Linked DNA regions of Paracoccus pantotrophus. The protein of the gene in region 1 interacts with the protein of each later gene in a pairwise test. Links are inferred from orthologs where the notes say so. Each region holds a gene or a part of one and is shown on either strand. Other genes may lie near its edges.

What was found.
Region 2: the proteins of ESD82_RS13385 (region 1) and mobA interact in binary tests that used the Escherichia coli proteins (3 or more experiments, as listed by UniProt). The link is inferred for Paracoccus pantotrophus from one-to-one orthologs.

Annotation. Positions count from the first base shown.
Region 1 is NZ_CP044426.1:599,623-603,993, forward strand. Bases 873-3,649 are described here. They hold ESD82_RS13385 (molybdopterin molybdotransferase MoeA), read right to left. Parts: upstream 2,959-3,649; coding sequence 1,786-2,958; downstream 873-1,785. Other genes in these bases: lexA (transcriptional repressor LexA), read right to left, coding at 976-1,674; moaC (cyclic pyranopterin monophosphate synthase MoaC), read right to left, coding at 2,970-3,443; trpC (indole-3-glycerol phosphate synthase TrpC), read right to left, coding at 3,440-3,649. Outside these bases: ESD82_RS13375 (D-alanyl-D-alanine carboxypeptidase family protein), read right to left, coding at 1-870; more of trpC, read right to left, coding at 3,650-4,231; ESD82_RS13400 (uracil-DNA glycosylase), read right to left, coding at 4,241-4,371. UniProt on the Escherichia coli protein: Catalyzes the insertion of molybdate into adenylated molybdopterin with the concomitant release of AMP.
Region 2 is NZ_CP044426.1:2,155,878-2,159,885, forward strand. What follows is about bases 17-3,015. They hold mobA (molybdenum cofactor guanylyltransferase MobA), read right to left. Parts: upstream 1,818-3,015; coding sequence 1,215-1,817; downstream 17-1,214. Other genes in these bases: ESD82_RS21165 (ABC transporter permease), read left to right, coding at 487-1,218; ESD82_RS21175 (hypothetical protein), read right to left, coding at 1,814-2,410; ESD82_RS21180 (ABC transporter permease), read right to left, coding at 2,407-3,015. Also shown: more of ESD82_RS21180, read right to left, coding at 3,016-3,243; ESD82_RS21185 (ABC transporter ATP-binding protein), read right to left, coding at 3,240-3,959; ESD82_RS21190 (cupredoxin domain-containing protein), read right to left, coding at 3,997-4,008. UniProt on the Escherichia coli protein: Transfers a GMP moiety from GTP to Mo-molybdopterin (Mo-MPT) cofactor (Moco or molybdenum cofactor) to form Mo-molybdopterin guanine dinucleotide (Mo-MGD) cofactor.

The sequences.
Region 1 (4,371 bases):
CAGCCAGACCGGGGCCTGGACCACGATCTCGTCCTTGGGGATGATGGTGCGCATGGTGAACTGGCGATAGGCCCAGTTCACGATCTGCTCGGATTCCTCGGCGCGGGCCTTTTCACTGGGCAGGCCGGTGATGACGAAGACGATGCGCCGGTCGCCCTGTACGGCCGAGCCGACAAGCCCGTAGCCCGCCTCCTGCGTGTGCCCGGTCTTCAGCCCGTCGGCCTTCCAGTCGCCGGTTCCAAGCCGCAGCAAGGGGTTGCGGTTGCCCGCATTCGAGGGCACCCGCCCCTTGTAGTTGTATTCGGTAAGGGCGAAGTTCTTGTAGAGTTCCGGGAACTCGGTGATCAGCCGGGTGGCGAGCAGGCCCAGGTCGTGCATCGACATCCGGTGCTGGGGATCCGGCCAGCCCGAGGCGTTGACGAAATGCGAGTTCGTCATGCCCAGCTGCCGGGCGCGCTCGTTCATCAGCCGGGCAAAGGCTTCTTCGGTCCCGGCCAGCCCCTCGGCCACGACGACGCAGGCATCATTGCCCGAATTGATGATGATGCCGTGGATCAGATCCTCGACCGTCGGCCGATCTGCCGGTTCGACGAACATCTTCGACCCACCCATCTGCCAGGCCTTGGTCGAGACGGGAAAGGTCGTGTCCATCGCCACCCGACCGTCGTGCAGTGCCTCGAACAGCATGTTCAGGGTCATCAGCTTGGACATGGAGGCCGGCGGCAACGGCTCGTCGGCGTTCTTTTCCATCAGCACGGTGCCGGTCGCCACGTCATAGACCCAGGCTGCACGGGCCGTGGTGTCGAAGGCCTGCGCCGGCAGCGCAAGCAGCATGGCCAGAGCGAAGATGCGGAACGTCAGTGCGCGCATGGATTATCCTTGACCTGTCGCCTTTGGCCCATGGTTATCCCAGCCGGCCGAGACCCGCAACGCCGCCCGGCGATCTGTGCCGCGCAAGTGAACGGTGGTCGCCGCCTAATAGCTGCGGATCAGCCCCACCAGCCGGCCCTGGATCCGGACCTTGTCCTCGGGCAGCATGCGGGTTTCGTAAGCCGGGTTTGCGGCTTCCAGCGCGATCATGCCCCCCTTGCGGCGATAACGTTTCAGCGTGGCTTCGAAACCCTCGATCAGCGCCACCACGATATCGCCGTTTTCGGCCGCGTCCTGTTCGCGGATCACCACCACGTCGCCGTCGTTGATCCCGGCCTCGATCATCGAATCGCCGCGCACCTCAAGCGCGTAATGACGATCCTGGCCCGAGAGCATCGAGCCGGGCACGGCGATGTGATGTGAGATTTCCGAGATCGCCTCGATCGGGACGCCGGCGGCGATGCGGCCCATCACCGGCAATTCGATGGCCGAGACGGAGACGTCCATGGCGCCGCGCGGCAGGGGAGCGGGACGGTCGGGAACCACCCCTTCGATCACGCGGGGCTGGAAGCCCGGACCCTTGCTGAGGCTGTCGGGCAGGCGGACGATTTCCAGCGCGCGGGCGCGATGCGGCAGGCGGCGGATGAACCCGCGTTCTTCAAGGGCGGTCACGAGGCGATGTATTCCCGATTTCGAGCGCAGGTCCAGCGCGAGCTTCATTTCGTCGAAGGACGGCGGCACCCCGTCGCGAGCCATCCGCGCCTGAATGAATTCAAGAAGCTGGATCTGTTTCTTCGTCAGCATGCTCTGCCCCCGATCTGCTGCGGCCGCCATCATGTTCATCGAATGTTCTAGCGCGCCCCGTCCCATGCGTCAATCGTTATGGCGATTCGGGTAAATTTCCGGTTAACCGGGCTAGAGCGGCAGGTAGCCCATGCGCTCGCCGGCCCGGCGTGCCGGGTCGTGTGCGGGACGGATCAGCAGCGCGTCGGCCTCGGCCAGAAGCCAGAGCCGGGCGGAATCCTGGTCGCCGAAGGGCTCGATCCGGGGCAGTGTCTCGCCGGGGGCGAGGCGGGCGCGCAGATAGTGCTGCCGGTCGCCCTCGGGCGGCAGGTCGCGGGCGAGCGTCGCCTGCAAGGGCTCGGGCCCCGCCGGCAGGCCCTGCATGGCCCGGATCAGCGGCTGCATGAAGAGTTTCGCGCAAACCACGGCAGAAACGGGGTTTCCGGGCAGGCCCAGCATGGCGGCGAGGCCGATCCGCCCGGCCATCAGCGGCTTGCCCGGCCGCATGGCCAGCTTGTAGAAGGCCCGCTCCATGCCGAGATCGGCCGCCACCTTGCCGATCAGGTCGTGATCGCCCACCGAGGCGCCGCCGATGGTTACGATCAGGTCGCCCCCTTGGGCCTGGGCAAAGCGGTCGCGCAGGCTTTGTTCGGTGTCGCGGGCGAGCGGCAGGATGACGGGATCGGCCCCGGCTTCGCGCGCCAATGCCGCGATGGCGAGGTCGTTCGAGCTGATGATCTGGCCCGGCGCAGGCTCGGAGCCGGGGGGAACCAGTTCGTCGCCGCCGGCCAGGACGGCGACGCGCGGGCGGCGCGCGACCGTCACCTGCGGCACGTTCATTGCCGCGATGAGTGCCAGATCGGCGGGGCGCAAGGGGCGCCGCGGCAGAAACTCGGAGCCTTGTGCGAAATCATTGCCCTTGGCGCGGATATTACGACCGTGGCCGGGCTCGGCCACCGTGATGTGGTCGCCTTCGCGCACCACCAGCTCCTGCATGACCACGCGGTCGTAGCCTCCGGGAACCGGCGCGCCGGTGAAGATGCGGATGGCGCTGCCGGGGTGCGTTTCGCCGGCATAGGGCTGGCCGGCGGCGGCGGTGCCGATTACCGGCAAGGGGCCGGGCAGGTCGGCCGAGCGCAGCGCATAGCCGTCCATGGCCGAGGCGTCGAAGGGCGGCTGCGTCAGCCGGGCCACGGCGGGCGCCAGCAGCGCGCGGCCAAGCGCCTCGGCCAGCGCCACCTGCTCTGGCTCGGGGGCGGGTGCAAGGGCCAGGACGCGGGCGCGGGCTTCTTCGACGCTGATCATGGGTTCCCCCTTCAGGGTGCGGCGCGGAACGGGCCGGATTTGCCGCCGGTCTTGGACAGCAGGCGGATGCCTTCGATCCGCATGTCCTTCTGCGCGGCCTTGAGCATGTCATAGACGGTCAGGCAGGCGGTCGAGACGGCGGTCAGCGCCTCCATCTCGACCCCGGTCTTGCCGGCGGTGCGAACGGTGGCGGTGACGCGGATGCCGGGCAGGGCGGGGTCGGCCGCCAGATCGACCGAGACCTTGGTGATCGGCAGCGGGTGGCACAGCGGGATCAGCTCGGCGGTGCGCTTGGCGCCCATGATGCCGGCCAGCCGCGCCACGCCCATCACGTCGCCCTTGGCCGCGCCGCCCTGCGCCAGCACCAGCGTTTCGGGGGCCATGATCACCATGCCCTCGGCCACCGCCTCGCGCGCGGTCTCGGGCTTGTCCGAGACATCGACCATATGCGCCTGGCCCTGGGCGTCGAAATGCGTCAGGCTCATGCGGCAAGACCCAGGATCTGGCGGGTGGCGCCGGTCACGTCCGGCTGGCGCATCAGGCTTTCGCCGATCAGGAAGCGCCTGACCCCGGCCCCGGCCATGCGGTTCAGGTCGGCAGGCGTGAACAGCCCGCTCTCGCAGACCAGGTCGCGATCCGCGGGCACATGCGGCGCCAGGTCCAGCGTCACCTCCAGGCTGACCTCGAAGGTCTTCAGGTTGCGGTTGTTCACCCCGATCAGCGGCGACTTCAGGCGTAGCGCGCGGTCGAGTTCGGCGCGGTCATGCACCTCGACCAGCGCGTCCATGCCCCAGTGGAAGGCCGCATCCTCAAGCTCGGCGGCCAAGGTGTCGTCGACCGAGGCCATGATGATCAGGATACAATCGGCACCCCAGGCGCGGGCCTCGGCCACCTGATAGGTGTCGTAGAGGAAGTCCTTGCGCAGCGCCGGCAGGGCGCAGGCATCGCGCGCGGCGGTGAGGAATTCGGGCGCGCCCTGGAAGCTGGGGGCGTCGGTCAGCACCGAAAGGCAGGCCGCCCCCCCGGCCTCATAGGCGCGGGCCAGCGAGGGCGGGTCGAAATCCGGTCGGATCAACCCCTTGGAGGGGCTGGCCTTCTTGATCTCGGCGATCAGCGCATGGCCTTGCCCGGCCTTGTCGGCCAGCGCGCGGGCAAAGCCGCGGGGGGGCGAGGCTTCGCGGGCCGCGGCCTCGATGCCCGACAGCGGCCGGGCGGCCTTGGCGGCGGCGATTTCTTCCAGCTTGTAGGCCTTGATGCGGTCGAGAATATCCATGACGTCGGTTTACCCCGCGGCGGCGGTTTCGGAAAGGGCCCAGTCGATCACCGGCTCGCCCCGCGACCGCAGCCAGTCGTTGACCCGGCCGAAGGGGCGCGAGCCGAAGAAGCCGCGCCGCGCCGATAGCGGTGAGGGAT
Region 2 (4,008 bases), 1.6 Mb from region 1 along the record:
TCTTGTCCAAATATCCCGGGGGACGCCCATCCGGCCCCATCGAGGGGCCGGATGGGCGGGGGCAGAGCCCCCGGCCGACCCCGCCACCCGCGCGGCCCGTCTGATCAAGGCCGTGGGCCTGGCCGACCGCGCCCATCACCTGCCCGCCAACCTGTCGGGCGGCCAGCGCCAGCGCACAGCCCTGGCCCGGACGCTGTTCGAGGACCGGCCGCTGGTGCTGCTGGACGAGCCCTTTTCGGCGCTGGACGCGCGCACGCGGGCGCAGATGCAGGATCTCGCGGCGCGGCTGCTCGACGACCGCACGGTGCTCCTGGTCACGCATGACCCCGCCGAGGCCGCGCGGCTCGGCGACCGCATCCTGCTCTTGCGCGGGACGGGGCTGACCGAATGGCCCCGGCCCGCCCCGCGCCCGAAAGGCGCCGCCCGGCCCTATGACGCGCCCGAGGTGCTGGCGCTGCAAGCCGAGCTGATGCGGGGGATGATGGCATGAGAACCGTCGTGACCCTGGCCGTCACCATCCTGGCCCTGTGGCAGGGGGTGATCTGGCTGGCCGGCATGCCGCCCTTCCTGCTGCCCTCGCCGCTGGCCGTGACCGAGGCGCTGTGGCTGAACCGGGCCGAGATCGCCCGCCATGCCGGCTTCACCCTGACCGAGGTGATGCTGGGCTTCATCCTCGGCTCCACGCTCGGCGCCGCTCTCGCGGTGGCGATGGGGTTCTCGCAGAGGCTGGCCGACGTGCTGCGGCCGATCCTGACCTTTAGCCAGACCATCCCGGTCTTTGCGCTCGCGCCGATCCTGACGCTGTGGCTGGGTTTCGGCATGGCGCCCAAGATCGCCATGACCGTGCTGATCGTGTTCTTCCCGGTGGCCAGCGCCTTCCTGGACGGGCTGATGCGCACGCCGCAGGCGGCGCTGGACCTGGCGCAGGTCATGGGCGCCGGCCGCATCCGCATCATGCGCCACCTGCGCATCCCGGCGGCGCTGCCCAGCCTGGCCACCGGGCTGCGGCTGGCGGCGGTCTATGCGCCCATCGGCGCGGTGATCGGCGAATGGGTCGGCGGCGCGCGCGGCCTGGGCGCGCTGATGATCCATGCCAACGGCCGGATGAAGACCGACCTGGTCTTTGCCGCGCTGCTGGTCTTGTCGGTGATGACGGTGATCTTCGCCAGGGCGGTGGCCATCGCGCTGCACCGGCTGCTCAGCCGCTACGGCGTCTAGAGCAGGCGCGCGGCGCGGGCCAGATCCTCGGGAGTGTTGAGGTTCAGGAACGGGTCCAGGGGGCGGCTGTCGAACACCGCCCGCCCCGGATCATGCGCGGCCGCGAACTGGCCGATCCGGTGCAGCCCCGATTCCAGCGCCTCGCGCAACTCCCCGCGCAGCGCGACCGGCCAGAGCGCGCAGGTCGGATGGTCGCGCAACTGCCCGCTGTCATCCGGGCTTGCGGCGATGGCCATGCCCGAGCGGCCGGCCGCCTCGCGCAGCCGATGCACCAGATCCTCGGGCAGAAAGGGCGTGTCGACGCTGACGCTGACCACGCTCTGGGCGCCCTCGCCCGCCGCCCATTCCATGCCGGCCAGGACCCCGGCCAAGGGCCCGGCGAAGCCGCCGATGCCGTCGGCGATCACCGGCAGCCCATAGGCCGCGAATTGCTCCGCCTCGCCATTGGCGTTGAGCGCCAGCATCCCGCATTGCGGCGCAAGCCGCGCGATCACCCGCGACAGCAGGGTCTCTCCCGCCAGCATCCGCAGCGCCTTGTTGCCGCCGCCCATGCGGCGCGACAGGCCCCCGGCCAGGATGACGGCGGGAACCGGGTTCATCGCAGCCCCGCCGCGATGGCGCGGGCCAGCGCGAACACCCGCTGCTCCAGGATCACCGGCGTCTCGCAGACATAGGTCAGGGCCTGCTGGCGGTCCTGGAAGATGCGCATGTCCCAGTCGAGCCGCTCTTCCTCGGCGTCGATGGCGTCGAAATCGGGCGTTTCTGCCTTTTGCATCTGTTCCATCTTGGCACGGTGATCCTCGATCCTTTGTGCCAGATCGACCTGCTTGTGGCCATAGCGCGCGATACCGGCGATCAGCGCCGCGCGATGCGGCTCGATCCGGTCGAAGATCGCCACCATCAGCGCCGTCAGCTTCTGGTTGTCGGCATCCCTGGCAAATTCGGCGATCTCGGCCTCGGCCTCGGCCAGCGGCAGGCGGCGCTGCTCCAGCCGGTCGGCCAGGGCGGCGATCTCGGGCGTGCGGGCCAGCTCGCGCGCGGCCTCGTCCGGCTCGGGCCCGCTCCACATCTGGCCCAGCGACAGGTGCGGCTGCTTGCGCTGCACGCAGGGCCAGTCGGGATCGGTGCCGTTTTCCGCCCGCGCCGCGCCGGCACCGGCGGCCAGGCAAAGCGCCAGAACCAGGTATCTCATGCTCCCCCCTTTCGCCGGGCCCAGAGCCCCTTGGCCGGATCATACATGATGACGGCCCCTGCAAAGAACAGGATCAGGCAACCCGACACCACCAAGAAGGACAGAAGATCGAAGCGCGCGTAAAGGGCAAAGCGGATCAACTCCACCGCATGGGTGAAGGGATTGGCCGCGCAGATGTCGTGCAGCAGCGGCGAGCTTTCGTTCATCCGCCACAGCGGGTAAAGCGCGCTGGAGGCGAAAAACATCGGGAAGATGACGAAATTCATCACGCCCGCGAAGTTTTCCAGCTGGCGGATGGCCGAGGACAGGAACAGCCCCATCGCCCCCAGCATCAGCCCCGACAGGAACAGCGCCGGCAGCACCGCCAGATAGCCGACGGGCGGCGGCTCGACCCGCCAGAACCAGGCGATGACCAGGAAGGCATAGACCTGGATGATCGACACGATCACCCCGGCGACCAGCTTGCTGGCCAGCAGGAACCAGCGCGGAAACGGGCTGACCAGCAGGGTGCGCATCGCCCCCGTCTCGCGGTCATGCACCATCGAGAGCGAGCTTTGCATGCCGTTGAACAGCTGGATCATCGCGCAAAGGCCGGGGGTCACATAGACCTCGTAAAGCACATAGGTCTGGTAGGGCGGCGTGATCGACAGGCCCAGCACGGCGCGAAACCCGGCGGCAAAGATGAACAGCCAGACCAGCGGCCGCACCAGCGCCGCCAGGAAACGGCCGCGCTGGTTGACGAAGCGCAGGGTCTCGCGCCGGGCAATGCCCAGGAAAGCGGTCAGCCACATGCGCGGGGTCAGGCGCGGTCCGGCCGGGTGGCGCGCGCTCATACCTGTTCCCCCGTCAGGCGCAGGAAGGTCGCGGTCAGGTCGTCGCCGCCGATGGCGCCGGCATTGCCGCGGGCCAGCACCTCGCCCTTGTGCAGGATGACCAGCCCGTCCTCGGGGCGGATCTCGTCCAGGATATGCGTGGCCCAGAGCGCCGAGACCCCGCCGCGGGTCAGCCCACGGGTCAGCGCCACCACCTCGGCGCGGGATTTCACGTCAAGCCCGACGGTCGGCTCGTCCAGCAGCAGGATCTCGGGGCGGTGGATCAGGGCGCGGGCGATCTCGGCCCGGCGTTGCTGGCCGCCCGACAGCGCCGAGACCCTGGCATGCAGCCGGTCCGACAGATCGACCTGCGCCAGCACCTCGATGCTGCGCGCCCGCGCCTCGCGCCGCGGGATGCCGTGCAGCGCGGCGTGATAGTCCAGGTTCTGCGCCACGGTCAGGTCGGCGTCCAGCGCGCGGGACTGGAACACCACCCCCAGCCGCGCCAGCGCCGCACCGGGCTGGCGGCGCAGGTCGTGGCCCGCCACCTCGATCCGGCCCGAGCGGTTGTCGTAAAGCCGGGTGATCAGCGAGAACAGCGTGGTCTTGCCGGCGCCGTTCACCCCCAGCAGCGCGGTGAAGCCGCCGCGCGGCACGGTCAGCGACACATCCTTCAGCGCGGGGAAGCGGCCGAAACTGTGGCTGACATGCTGGATGGAAAGCGCGTCCTGCGGCATCTGGCAAAGGGCGGGGCCGGGGCTCCGCCCCTCCTGCTTACTGGATATT